DNA from 2 places in the Pectobacterium aroidearum genome. Region 1 is predicted to be linked to the other one. Evidence: predicted binding sites of a transcription regulator. Region 1 holds the regulator's gene; the other holds the start of a gene.
The links. Region 1 encodes PurR, which represses purine synthesis genes. Its sites were predicted from a motif close to CANGCAAACGTTTGCNTG; they were not measured.

Region 2: the regulator PurR is predicted to act here: its motif matches at 3,683-3,700, upstream of AB8809_RS23310 (NCS2 family protein).

What each region holds. Positions count from the first base shown of each region.
Region 1 is NZ_CP166097.1:2,228,677-2,236,059, forward strand. It holds tRNA gene AB8809_RS10310 (tRNA-Val) at 52-128, opposite strand; gene AB8809_RS10315 (MATE family efflux transporter) at 289-1,662, opposite strand; gene AB8809_RS10320 (riboflavin synthase) at 1,911-2,546, shown strand; gene cfa (cyclopropane fatty acyl phospholipid synthase) at 2,608-3,759, opposite strand; gene purR (HTH-type transcriptional repressor PurR) at 3,960-4,985, opposite strand; gene AB8809_RS10335 (YnhF family membrane protein) at 5,392-5,481, shown strand; gene AB8809_RS10340 (NlpC/P60 family protein) at 5,577-6,428, opposite strand; gene AB8809_RS10345 (Grx4 family monothiol glutaredoxin) at 6,770-7,120, shown strand; gene rnt (ribonuclease T) at 7,234-7,383, opposite strand, start outside.
Region 2 is NZ_CP166097.1:5,163,070-5,170,452, reverse strand. It holds gene fabY (fatty acid biosynthesis protein FabY) at 1-22, shown strand, start outside; gene AB8809_RS23315 (AsmA family protein) at 385-2,079, opposite strand; gene AB8809_RS23310 (NCS2 family protein) at 2,237-3,625, opposite strand; gene recG (ATP-dependent DNA helicase RecG) at 3,792-5,873, opposite strand; gene trmH (tRNA (guanosine(18)-2'-O)-methyltransferase TrmH) at 5,873-6,565, opposite strand; gene spoT (bifunctional GTP diphosphokinase/guanosine-3',5'-bis pyrophosphate 3'-pyrophosphohydrolase) at 6,571-7,383, opposite strand, start outside.

The DNA of each region.
Region 1 (7,383 bases):
ATTATTTTCAGTAGGAAATAGTGAACATGAAGTATTTTGAAATACAAGGAATGGTGCGTTCAATTGGACTCGAACCAACGACCCCCACCATGTCAAGGTGGTGCTCTAACCAACTGAGCTATGAACGCATTGAGATACCGGGCTGCCTGTCTGACAGCGAGGCGAATAGTAGCGAGCAAGGGGAAAGCTGGCAAGAGGAAAAATGCAATTTTGTGCTCTTGCCAGCGCGATTGCTGGGGTTGTATCCATTCCGTCGTTTTTTTCGACGTAAACTGGATGAAACGTTATCTAGCGGGCGGCGCGCGCTAAAATCCGTGCGGCAGGCTGGCGCTGGAGAAAACGAATCCGCGTCACCATCATCACTGCTGCTGCCGTCAGGCCAATGATGAAACCACACCAGAACCCCGCCGGTCCCATGCGTGGGACGATGATATCCGTCAACGCCAGCAGGTAGCCGCTCGGCAATCCCAGCACCCAGTACGCGGTGAACGTAATATAGAAAATCGACCGGGTATCTTTATAGCCGCGTAACACGCCACTGCCGATGGCCTGAACGGCATCGGAGATTTGATAAACGGCAGCCAGCAGCATGAGCTGAGAAGCCATCGCGACAACCAGCGGGTCCTGATTGTAGAGCAGGGCGATAGGTTCACGCAGTAGCGTGGTGAAAATGGCTGTACAGCTGGCTAACGCCACGCCGGCCATAATGCCAGTGTGCGCGGCAATGCGGGCGTTCTCAACTGAACCTTCGCCTAAGCGATGCCCGACGCGAATGGTAGTGGCAACGCCAACCGAGAGCGGAAGAACAAACATCAGCGAACTGAAGTTCAGGGCAATCTGGTGACCAGCCACATCGACGACGCCCAGCGGCAACACCAATAGTGCCACCACGGCAAACAACGTGACTTCAAAAAGCAGCGCCAACGCGATGGGTAAACCGAGGCCAAAGAGGCGTTTTAGCACGGCACCGTCCAGACGGAATGCAGGGCGATGCTGGCGGATATCGCGTAGCCAGGAGGCGTGCCGGGTATAGAACATCATCAACAGCATCATGATCCAGTAAACCGACGCGGTCGCGACGCCGCAGCCTACGCCGCCCAGTTCGGGCATACCAAATTTGCCGTGGATAAAGACATAGTTAATCGGAATGTTGATTAACAGCCCGATGAACCCAATCATCATGCCGGGGTAGGTTTTGGACAGCCCTTCGCACTGGCAGCGTAAAACCTGATAGAACAGATAGCCGGGTACGCCCCACAGTAGCGCATGCAGGTAACCGATAGCCTTCGCGGCCAGTTCTGGCGAATCGTCGCTCATCAGATTGATGGCATATTCCCCTTGATACAGCGCCAGCATGGTAAATATGGAAATAATGGCGGCCAGAAAAAAGGATTGTCGTACCTGATGCGAGATGCGATCGCGTCGACCGGAACCGTTGAGCTGTGCGACAACGGGCGTCAGCGCCAACAGCAGGCCATGGCCAAAAAGAATGGCGGGTAGCCAGATAGAGGTTCCCACGGCGACGGCGGCCATATCGGTGGCGCTATAAGCACCGGCCATGATGGTATCAACCACACCCATCGACGTTTGAGACACTTGCGCAATAATGACAGGAACAGCAAGCGCCGATAATTTACGCGCTTCTGTCAGATACTGTTGCACGGATACCTTCCTTGAATGACTTAATTTTGCTAGCGGGATGAATAATCTGGATATGAAAAACGTCAAGAATAAAACGAGATCGTTATTGTAACGACTTAATAAAAGTAAACCAGCTTGAAAGAGAATATATTCTTTTTGTTACGTTGCGGTTTCGATAGCGTCTGGCGTACCGTATTCCGGTTTGGTTTTCCGCGGAATATCGGGCACACTGCACAAAGTCATTTCTTTGTTTTTAAGAGGCAAACCGCATGTTTACCGGTATTGTTCAGGGCACCGCGCCGGTGGTGTCGATTGAAGAAAAATCCAACTTTCGCACGCACGTTGTCCAACTTCCCCCCGACCTACTGCCAGGGCTGGTGCCCGGCGCCTCGGTGGCGCACAACGGCTGCTGCCTGACGGTAACCGCCATTGACGGCGATCGTGTCAGTTTTGATCTCATGAAAGAAACGCTGCGATTAACGAATCTGGGCGATATTCATGAAGGCGATGTCGTGAATATTGAGCGCGCCGCAAAATTCGGTGACGAGATTGGTGGACACGTCATGTCGGGCCACATCATGTGTACGGCTGAAGTGGTGAAGATTCAGGTTTCAGAGAATAACCATCAGATTTGGTTCCGCCTGGCAGATGAAGCGCTGATGAAATACGTGCTGCATAAAGGCTTCGTCGGGATTGATGGCATCAGCCTGACGGTAGGGGAAGTCACCCGCGGGCGTTTCTGCGTGCATTTAATTCCTGAAACGCTGAACCGCACGACGCTGGGACAGAAACGTCTGGGGCATCGCATCAACATTGAAATCGATCCGCAGACACAGGCCGTAGTGGATACGGTTGAACGCGTGTTGGCCAGCAAGCAGGCGAGCGACCCCGCCAACGAAGCGTAATTTCTACGTTGCCTGTTTTTGTAAACCGGACGAACAACCTCGTCCGGTTTTCTCTTTCCTCTCAGCGTGAAACGCGTAATCCACCATCTATTCCATTGATACTGAATACGATCTGCCAGAGCTGAAGTTCTCTTGCTCTGAATTCCCCTGCACAAGCGTTCAAATAATAGCTGAACATTCGACGAAAGCGTTCAGTGTAGCGTGTGGCAAGTTGCGGCCAACATTGCTGAAAACGGGCTTGCCATGCCATTAATGTGCGATCGTAATCGGCACCGAAGTTGTGCCAGTCCTCCATCACCATGTAAGGCTCACTCGCCTGCGCAATGTGCTGTATGGAGGGAATGCAGGCGTTGGGGAAAATGTATTTATTCATCCAGGGGTCAATGTGTGGGGTGGTCTTATTGGCTCCGATGGTATGCAGCAGAAACAGTCCATCAGGCTTTAGATTACGCTTTGCCATGCGAAAGTAAGTGCCATAGTTACGCGGGCCGACGTGTTCAAACATGCCAACAGAAACAATCCGATCGAATTGCTGGTTCAGATCGCGGTAGTCTTGTAACGCAACGATGACGTCCAGATCCTGACAGCGCTGTTGTGCCAGTGCCTGCTGTTCTCTGGAAATGGTGATGCCGTAAACGGAAACACCGTAACGCCGCGCCGCGAACTCAGCAAGCCCGCCCCATCCGCAGCCGATATCCAGCAGCGTCATGCCGGATTTAAGCTGGAGTTTTTCACAAATCATGGTGAGTTTATCTTCCTGTGCCTGTTCCAGCGTTTGTGCCTGTTTCCAGTAGGCGCAGGAGTATTGCATGTAAGGATCCAGCATGAGGGTAAAAAGATCGTTCCCCAGGTCGTAGTGCACTTCACCGACCACTTGAGCGCGCCGACGGGATTGTAAATTCGTGACGCGAGAGAGGGCGACTCGCATGGCATCGTGCAGGCGGTGAGGTAAGGTTTTCCCTAGCCCTGCGCGCAGGACACGATGGAAAAACATATCCAGCCGTTCACACTCCCACCACCCATCCATATAGCTTTCACCTAATCCCAATGAACCTTCTCGCAAGACACGTTTAAAAATGCCGGGATTAATCACGCGGATGTCAAAAGGGCGGGTACCGTTGATTATGATATCCGCAGCGGCCAACTTATCCCGCATTATGCGGAACCAAGGCGTGGCATCGTGATCCCATTCTTCTGTATAAGGTGAACCCATCATGTCTCCTTAACTTTATGTAAAAGTATCGTAAAACACCTGGACAGCACTTATCGCAGCCGACGTAATCGGCTGTCACCAGAGGAAATGAAACGCGATAGTAGATTTATAACTGCTTCAGCCAGCATACAAGAAAATGGGCTGAAGCAGAGAGGAAAGCGAACAGGAATAGAAAAATCGTTTGGACGGTATTGCTGCCGTTAGCGGCGATAGTCGAGGTAAGGGCCGTCTGCAACCGAGCGGCGCTCAATCAGCGTCGGGTGCACTTCGATGACGTGCGCATCTTCCCGCTTGCTGGTAATGCGATCCAGCAACATCGCGAAAGCAGACTGCCCCAGACGCTCTTTCGGCTGATGGATGGTCGTCAGTGCCGGCGTAAAGAAACGCGCGTGGCGCACGTTGTCATAACCGATCACCGAAATATCCTGCGGCACGCGCAGACCTAATTCATCTGCCGCACAGATCGCGCCCATCGCCATGATATCGCCACCGCAGAATACGGCCGTTGGCCGCTGTTTCTGCGCGAGAATTTGATGCATCGCTTTATAACCGGACTCCGGCTCGAAATCGCCCTGAACAACCCACTCTTCACGCACGGTGATGTCGGCTTCCTTTAACGCTTTTAAGAAGCCGAGGTAGCGTCCGCTGCCGGTGTTACGTTCTTGAATACCAGGGATAGCACCGATATCCCGATGACCACGTTCGATCAGGTAGCGACCGGCCATATAACCGCCTTCAAAGGCGTTATCGATAATCGTATCGGTAAAATCGCTGTGCATCTGCCCCCAGTCCATCACGACCATCGGAATGCTGCGATAATCTTTCAGCATCGCCAACAGTTCAGGTGGATATTCGGCGCACATGACCAGCAGGCCGTCGACGCGTTTTTGCGCCAGCATGGAGAGATAGGCGCGCTGTTTACCGATGTCGTTATGCGAATTACACAGCACCAGCGTGTAACCCTTGGCGTAGCAGCTGTTTTCGACAGCTTCAATGATTTCGGCGAAGTAGGGCGCTTCGCTGGATGTGGCCAGCAAACCGATAGATTTGGTGTGATTAACTTTGAGGCTGCGGGCGACGGCGCTGGGCGAATAGTGCAATTCTTTGATTGCCGCCCTGACGGCTGCCTTGGTCTCTTCGGCGACGAAACGTGTTTTATTGATCACGTGCGATACGGTTGTGGTGGAAACGCCAGCACGTTTTGCCACATCTTTAATCGTTGCCATCTAAAAATGACTCCTGAACTTACCTGTTACAGACGTAAGTATATTGTTAATCGTTTGCCTACGTTTAATGTTCTTCTTCTAAGCTAAAAAACAGGATTTCAGAAGGAGAATGCCGAATGTTATACCGAAGGGATCTGGGTTGACGTTTTTCGACTGATACGCAGCGCTTTCATAAACAGCGGATTGTGTCCGATTTATCATGAAAGTGAAAGGGGTAATTTATACTATTAGTGATGCATACGTCCGAGATTTTTCACTAGAATTATGAAAGAATCGTAATAACCCTATTATTTGTAGATTTAACTGCCTAAATGGGTTCGGCTGTGAATCGCGGTGTCTTTATTTCAGATAGCGCTTTCAGGTGAAATTTTCAGCTAAAATTTGTTCGCTAATAAAGGAGTGGTTTATGGATACAGATCTGAAGATGTCTTTGCTGACAACCGTTGGCTCGTTGGCTGTCATCATCACGTTTAGTTTTATTGCGGTGCTGAATTAACCGAACGATGCTCTGCACAGGCTAGGTATTCAGACACGTTGATGCTACATAAAACGTGTCTGAATCATTTCCATTCGATGTAGGTTGTCTGTCTCTTAACGAATTGTCTGCGGTGTGACCACGCGACGCGCGCCCACGTAGTGCTCCTGCCAGTAATCTTCACTCAGCTTGCTGATACGAATATCTGAACCTGTACGCGGCGACTGAATAAATTTCCCTTCTCCCAGATAAACTCCGACGTGATCGGCTGCGCCACGATTATTGATGCGGAAGAACACCAAATCGCCGCTTTCCAGTTCGCTCTTTTTAATCGGAGCGGCATCACGCAGATGATACATTTCGTTAGCGGTGCGCGGAATTTGGATTTTAACGACATCTTTGTACGCGTAATAGACCAGCCCGCTGCAGTCGAATCCAGTAAAGGGTGATGAACCGCCCCAGTGATAAGGCTTACCTATCTGGCTCATCAACTTATTCATTGCTGTCGTTTTGGCATGCTGATAACGCTTTTTATGTGCCGCGCTCAGCGCCATTCCTTTTTCCGTGGGTGACGGGTTTTTATCTACCTTTCCCTTGAGCACTGTCTTTTTCAGCCCGGTTTTGACTCTGACCTGCGCGGTCGTCTGCTTCTCTTCTTCAGGCTTCAGCTTTTTGAGGTTTTTTTTCACTAGCGCGGGCGTGCTGCTTTGCGTCCGGGATGGCTTTTTCTCTGTTGATTTGTTCGCGCTACGGGGCTTGGTTTTCGTTCTGGCGGCGGTAGGTTCTGGTTTTTTGCTTTTGATCGGTGTCGGTGATTTAGCATTACCCTTTGTTTGGCGGCTTTTCTTGTTGGTTTCTTCAACGGCGCTTTTCTTCGGCGCAGAATGCGGGGTATGCGGCGCAGCCTGAACGACGTTCAGGGATAGATTACTGAAAAATAATATAAAAAGAGTAATAAATAAGCGCATAATAAAAGTGACCGAACATAATCCTTAACTCGCTCAATCCGCACAGTATTCCTGAAAACGGCGTCATAAAAAAGTGGGCATGACCGCTTTATTCATACAGAATAGTGAAAAAACGTTAATAGTTGTTTTTTCGATTGATTTATCAACGCATTCTGGTGTTGATTTCATCAATGGCGAATAACTTGCAGGGAAAATACCCTTACAAAAAATGGCGTTTTTTTGTGGCTAGTGGCATCGGTACAATATCACTGAGTCAATGTCGCTGTCGTGGTACCTCTGACGGCGGCTCATGGCTAGCGTTTTGGACGTTAGCCATCCTATAGGTTTAAGGAAGCAAGAAGATGACGACACCGACAATTGAAAAAATTCAGCGCCAAATTGCTGAAAACCCGATTTTGCTGTACATGAAAGGCTCCCCGAAATTGCCAAGCTGTGGTTTTTCCGCACAGACCGTTCAGGCGTTGTCTGCATGTGGCGAGCGTTTTGCGTATGTTGATATTTTACAGAACCCGGATATCCGCGCTGAGCTTCCGAAGTACGCGAACTGGCCGACATTCCCGCAGCTGTGGGTTGATGGTGAGTTGATTGGCGGTTGTGATATCGTGGTTGAAATGTTTCAGCGTGGCGAACTGCAACCGCTGATCAAAGAAACGGCAGACAAATACAAATCGCAGCAGGCCGATCAAGAGTAATACTTTCTTTTGGCGTAATGACGATGCGTAATGTTGTTACGATGCGAGCGTAAATCCTCTTCCAGCGGGTGCCTCATGGCACCCGTTTTTTGTTCTCTGGATTTCCCATTTTTTCAGTCTTCGGCTGATACGTCTTCCAGCGAATTTTCTTCCAGCGCAATCGGCCAGCCGCCCAGGCGTTTCCAGCGATTAACCAACTCGCAGAACAGTAATGCCGTCTGGTTGGTGTCATACAGCGCGGAGTGTGCCTGACTGGAGTCAAA
Region 2 (7,383 bases), 2.3 Mb from region 1:
AGGCGGTTCGGAAGTAGATTAACTCGCAGTGACCATATTATGATGGCCTTCCTATCGGAACATCACGCTGCATGTTAGCCAGCAGCATTTCGCCATAATAATACACGTGATTCTGACTGTGTGATGTTGCTGACAAAGTCCGTAGAGCGGGAGTAACGGATAGATCGTAAAGACGCTGCAAGTACGTCCATGTAAGCTCGGCTTGCGCAGATATGAATCTCATCCCTGAGATTCACCCTTTCAGGGCCGTCGCAAGCGACGTTCAAAAACGTTCCTGACGTTTTTGTCCCTGGCGCAAACGCTTTACTCTTCTATTCCGTTACTCCCGTTTCCATTTGGTAAATAGATTTGCCAACGGCCTGGCCCCGTGTATTGAAAGCGCAATCATTCTTGCGTTTCTGCCACGGTTCCCTGATGCATTTGCTGTCTGATTGGGCGATCGTTGCTATCCACACCCTGCAGCGTACCGTTTAGCGTTGGCTTCAGCGGTGTATCGGCGGCAAGCCGCCCATTCAACTGTAATTGCAGATTCGTGTTGCCTGTCGGTGCGGTTGCGGGTTCTGGCCATCCCCAGCGCGTCAGAACATCCAGCGGCACGGCGCGCCCCGTCAGCGACAGGGATAAATTACGTGCCGGTTGCTGGCTGATGGTCGCCTTGGCCTCCAGCATGCCATTTTGCGTAAATGCGCTGAGTTCGTTAATGGCGATCTGGTTATCGTTGGCTACCAGTGCCAGTGAAGGGCGGCGCACATCGACTTTATTGAACGTCGCGTCGCTGGCATTAAGATTCAACGATCCTGTCCAGACCCCCCACTGGTGGTCGCGTGCTAACAGCAAATCACTGCCGTAGCCATCCAGTGCGGTGAGCTGGAACGGGAAATCCGGGTTGATATCGATCAGCAGGTTGCGATTGGCCGTGAATTTTCGCACATTCACTTCTGCCAGCCATGATGGCAGCGTCGCTTGCCACCGCTGACGCCAGTCGCCGGGGAGTGTGTACTCCATCCCTGCGACAACAAATTCGTTCAGCTGTAAGCGTCGATTACTACGTTGCCAGTTGCCGTTGGTTCGCAGTAAACCGCCTTCCCAGCGTGTGGAAAACTGTTTGATGTTAACGCCTGCCGGTGACAAATCCAGATTCACGATAGGGTCGATAAGGTGCATGTTGCCGTTCACAATATCGGTTGCATTGAACGACAGCGTTCCCCCTTCGCTTTGCCAGTCATTCTGCTTAAACGTGACATTTTGCAGGGCAACATCCAGATCGATAAACGCCCATCCCGGCCCTTCAATACGAGCATCAATCAGATCAAATCGGTTGACCGTAACGGAAGGCAGCTCGGTCACTGGCTGCCAGAAGGCTTCCGGCGTTCTCTGTGTTTGCAAACGGACATTGCTGAGTCGCAGGTTACCGATCTGCCAACTGCCGTCTTCCGCGCGGCTGGCGTTGCCTGTTAGCTGCCCTTGAGCAACATCGGCGCCGAAATTGTTCAGAATCAGCTGGTTATGGTTGATTTCGCCCTGAACTAAGACCTGGCTGGCGGGAATATCGTTAAGTTCGAGTGAACGGGCGCTGAGCTGGAACTGCCCCTGCTTGCCCAGTAGATAGCCCGCCTCGGGTTGCCACGGCGTCATCCCGCCGTTGATCTGCTGGCCATTCAGGCGCCAATCACCGTCCTTTGCCTGCAGTGCCATCGTACGCAGCTGTAGCACATCGGCTTCGATAGGGAGTGTGGCGGCCTGTGAAGAAAGGTTTAACGTACCGCCTTCTAGCTCCAGACTGGCAAAATGACGTGGTTCGGTAAGTTGACGCACGCTAAACCCGGCTAAAACCTGCTTGGCGGTGAGCGTCGGCGGCTGGTTTTTCTGACCAAAACTGACATCGGTGAGTTGGATGTGATCGGCTGTTGACCAATCATGATTGATTTTTCCCAGTGACAACTGGTAGTCGGTGTTCTGGTTTACCCAATTACTTACCCAGCCTGCCGCCCAACTGGTTTGCAGTAATACGTATACGACTACCAGCGCTAAAAAGGCTAGCAGCAGTAGGGTCAGCAATAATTTCCCGATAAATTTCATCGTGTCAGTCCATGCCAATCGTCAGGGAGAACTGTTCTTATGCCGCAATTTCCCTGAAGGCTCAATAGGTAATGCTGTTACAGACAGTAAAAAGCGAGCGGTGTTGCATCACCGCTCGCTTTTACATGAACTGAACAGAAATTATTGCGGGCTGGCGCTATTTTTCTTCGTGTGGGAAAACCAAATTCAGCACGATTGCGGTAATCCCGCCAGCGGCAATACCGGAAGACAGTAATGTTTTAATCCAATCCGGCGCAAATTGCAGAATCAGCGGCTGCTGAGACACGCCAAGGCCAACGGCCAGCGACAGCGCAATAATCATGATTGCGCGACGGTTCAACGGCTCACGGGACACAATGCGCACACCGGACGCCGCGATCGTACCAAACATTACGATAGTGGCGCCGCCCAGAACCGGCTCTGGAATATGCTGCACAAATCCGCTAACGGCAGGGAACAACCCCAGTGCGATCAGCATCAGTGAAACCACGAAACCCACATAGCGGCTGGCAACGCCAGTAAGCTGGATGACGCCGTTATTCTGGCCGAAGCAAGAGTTAGGGAAGGTATTGAATACGGCGGAAAGGCAAGAGTTCAGGCCATTGGCCAGCACGCCGCCTTTCAAACGTTTCATGTACAGCGGGCCTCTGACTGGCTGCTCAGAAACGTCGGAGGTTGCAGTGATGTCACCGATGGTTTCCAACGACGTCACCATGAAGACCAGCATCAGCGGGATCAACAGGTTCCAGTCAAAGCCTAAACCGTAATACAGCGGTGTTGGCACCATGATAGCTGTATCGTGTTGCGAGGATGTGTTTTCCGGCAGCATACCCATTAGCCAGGCACCCAGATAACCCACCGCCATGGCAATCACCAGCGAGGCGACGCGCAGGTAGGGGTTACGCTGGCGGTTCAGCAGAATAATAACCAGCAATACCACACCTGCCAGCAATAAGTTCTTAGGCGCACCGAAGGTGTTATTACCCATAGCGGCATAACCGCCGCCGATAGAAGTCAGGCCGACCTGAATCAGCGACAGACCAATGATCATCACCACAATGCCGGAAACCAGCGGGGTAATGATGCGGCGGGTTAAATGCAGGAAGCGTGAAAGAATGATTTCAGTGAAGGATGCGACCATCAGCGTACCGAACAGCGCCGCCATCATGGTGGGAACATCTGCGCCACCATTCTTCAGTGCCAATCCACCCATAATCAGTGGCGTCACGAAGTTAAAGCTGGTGCCCTGAATAGACAGCAGGCCAGAACCGACGGGGCCCCAGGTTTTAATTTGTAGAATAGAGGCCAGACCGGAAGCGAAAAGCGACATGCTGATGATGCGCTGCGTATCATGAGCGGGTAAACCCAATGCCTGACAGATCAGTAGCGCGGGGGTAATCACCGCAACAAACATGGCCAACAGGTGCTGGCTGGCGGCGAACAGCGTTTGCGGCAGCGGCGGCCTGTCTTCAAGACGATAGATGAGTTCACTGCGCTGAGGTGCGGCAGCGGCTTCTGTTTGGGACGTTTCCGTGGTGGTAGTCATGATGTAAGTTGGCGTTCCTGAAACGACAAAGAGCGCATTTTAATGATCTCTTTGTCGAAAGCAAACGTTTGCTAACGCATCTTTTCGATATGAATTTCGTCTGATAAGCAAAGCCTTATTATTTAACGGGATACTTTTGGGGGAAATGAAGAATGCGCTGCTGCGATTAGGCGTTGGTGTAGCGTGCGCGCTCGGGTAGCCAGCGTTCAATTAGCGCAATGGCATGTTCGGGGTAGTGTTCATGGAGATGGCGCGCAACGCGCTGCACCTGCGGAATCAAGTCCTGATCGCGCAGGAGGTCGGCCACTTTGAACTCGGCATTCCCCGTTTGTCGCGTACCTAATAATTCACCCGGTCCACGAATTTCCAGATCGCGCTGAGCGATCACAAAGCCATCGTTGCTATCGCGTAGAACCTGAAGCCGTTTCTGTGCGGTTTTGCTCATTGGCGTTTTGTAGAGCAGTACACAGTGAGACGCAACTGCGCCGCGTCCGACGCGCCCGCGCAACTGGTGCAGTTGCGCCAGACCCAAACGCTCCGGGTTCTCAATGATCATCAGACTGGCGTTGGGGACATCCACGCCCACCTCGATGACGGTGGTCGCCACCAGCAGTTGTAGTTCGCCCTGTTTGAAAGCCTGCATCACCGCCTGCTTTTCCTGTGCTTTCATGCGGCCATGAACCAACCCGACCTTGAGATTCGGCAGCGCAGCCTTCAACTCTTCGCTGGTGGCTTCTGCCGCCTGTGCTTCTAGTAGATCGGATTCTTCGATCAGCGTACACACCCAATAGGCCTGCCGCCCTTCCTGCTGGCAGGCGCTATTCACGCGCTCGATGATATCGTTGCGACGTGAATCCGGTATGGCGACCGTGGTGACGGGCGTTCTGCCCAGCGGCAGTTCATCAATGACGGACGTATCCAGATCGGCATAGGCAGTCATCGCCAGCGTGCGGGGAATCGGTGTGGCGGTCATAATCAATTGATGGGGATGAAAGCCCTGTTCTTCGCCTTTTTCCCACAGCGCAAGGCGTTGATGCACGCCAAAGCGGTGTTGTTCATCAATAATGACTAACGCCAGCCCGTTGAATTTCACCTGCTGCTGAAAAATGGCGTGCGTCCCGACCACCATGGAAACCTGGCCGTTAGCGATAGCGTCCTGCTGTGCCTGACGCGCTTTTCCTTTCTGTTTACCAGCCAGCCAGCCCACTTCAAGCCCCAGTGGTTCAAACCACTGACGGAAATTATGGGCGTGCTGTTCGGCCAATAGCTCTGTAGGTGCCATCAGCGCGACCTGTTTGCCGTTAGCAATGGCACGCAATGCAGCCAGCGCGGCGACCAGCGTTTTCCCTGAGCCCACATCGCCCTGCACCAGACGCATCATCGGGAAATCTTTTGCCATATCCGCTTCAATCTCCGCCACGACACGTTTTTGCGCCTGAGTGGGGTTGAACGGCAGCGCGGCGAGCAGGCGTTGCTTAAGGCCGTCTTGAGCCTGTAGCGGCGAGGCTTTATGTCGCTGCTCACCGGCCCGTACGGCGAGCATACTCAGATTATGCGCCAGCAGTTCTTCCATAATCAGCCGCTGCTGCGCCGGGTGTTTCCCGTGTTCCAGCTCGCTGAGCTGCATATCCGGTGGGGGACGATGTAACGTGCGCAGCGCATCCGGCAGGCTAATGAGGGAACGGCTCAGGGATTCAGGCAGTAACTCATCGATGTGGTTGGCGGCGAGCAGCTCCAGCGCCTGATCGGTGAGTTTGCGTAGCGTTGCCTGACGAATACCCTCTGTGGAGGGATAAACCGGCGTGAGTGATTCTTGTAGCTCGACCTGCGTATTATCCCCTTGAACACGGTATTCAGGATGGATGATTTCCGCGCCGATTTTGCCGCGCTTGATTTCGCCATAAGCCGTAACGCGCTGTCCCGGTGCGAGACTGTTTTTCATCGCCGCATTGAAATTGAAGAAGCGCATGGTCAGCATGCCGCTGCCATCACTGATTTGGCAGGTCAACATGCGACGGCTGCCAAAGGTGATGTCGTTGCGTAGGATTTCACCTTCCACAGTGGCATACATGCCGGGAAGGAGATCGCCAATGGGGTAAAGGTGCGTGCGGTCTTCGTAGCGTAAAGGCAGATGTAGCAGGAGATCCTGCACGGTTTCCAGCCCAAGTCGCGCAAGCTTCGCTGCCTGACTCGCACCCACGCCGGCGAGTGTACTCAGCGGTTGGGTGTTTAGCAGGCGGCCTTTCATCAGCACTCCGACGATTGCATCGCGGCCCACCACGGGGTATCCGCTACAATCTGACCCTGATGGTCAATATAAGGACGAGGGAGCCCTTTGCGCTTCGCGACGCGTGCCAGTACCGGATAGCCCCCTTCAAACAGCAGGCGCTGTTGCTCTTCTTCATCCAGCGGGCTGTCTTCACGCTGGTACATGCCGGCAATCTGGCGCTGACGCTGCGCTTCATACAGGATCAACGCCGAGGCTACGGAGACATTCAGCGATTGCACCATGCCAGTCATCGGAATAATGATGTCCCGATCGGCCAGCTTGAGCGCTTCGGCAGTAATCCCGGTTTTTTCTTGTCCGAGCAGAATGCAGGTCGGGCGGGTGTAATCAATTTCCCGAAAATCGACCGCGTGTTCAGACAAATTGGTCGCCAGAACCTGCATGCCTTCTGCTTTCAGGTGGCCGACTGCATCACCGATATTGCGATGAGTTTTCACCTGAACCCAGCTATTGCTGCCTGCGGCGGAGGAAACCAGCGTTTTCATCCGGCTGGTGGGCCAAATCGCATGAACCTGATGCACGCCGACGGCATCTGCGGTACGGATAACGGCAGAAATGTTGTGGGGCTTATGCACCTGCTCCATGCAAATCGTCAGATCGGGCTGACGGCAGTTGAGCATTTCTTTTATGCGTGCATAACGTTGAGGGGTCATGACGATTAATTTCGGTTACGGTTAACTTTGATGACATCCGGCATCACGCGAATTTTACGCATAATATTGGCCAGATGAACGCGATCGAGGGTGGTAAGACGGATAAAGGCGCTGTATACGCGGCCGTCTCTCTCTTCCGTGTTGATGCTCTGAATATTGGAATTCGCGGCATTGATCGCTGCCGTCAGGTTAGCCAATGCGCCCTGATGGTTGAACATATCGACTTTGATTTCAGCGATGAACTCTTGTTCCGTCACCTTATCCCACTCTACTGCCATGAATTTTTCAGGTTCTTTCTGATAGCCGCGAATGTTGCGACAGGATTCATGGTGGATAACCAGCCCTTTACCGGGGCTGACGTGGGCGATGATCGGGTCGCCGGGGATAGGGCGGCAGCATTTGGCAAATGAGATCATGACGCCATCTGCACCTTTGATCGGCAACTTGCGCAGCCCGGTGGTTCCCAGCTCAGACTGTTCGTTCAGCAGATTCTTCGCCACGACGACGCTCATGGCATTACCCATACCAATTTCCGCCATCAAATCGTCCAGCGTAGCGAGCTTCATGCGATCGAGCTCAAGCTGAATAGATTTCTCAGGGATATCGGAAAGTTTACGGCCATTGCCCAGCGCGTGGTTCAGTAAACGGCGGCCGAGGCTCACGGAATCATCACGCTTGAGGTTTTTCAGCATCTGGCGGATTTTAGAACGCGCTCTTGAGCTCACGACAAAGTTAAGCCATGCGGCGTTGGGTCTGGCACCTGGTGCGGTGATGATTTCAACGGTTTGGCCGCTGGTGAGCGACTGTGATAGCGGGTA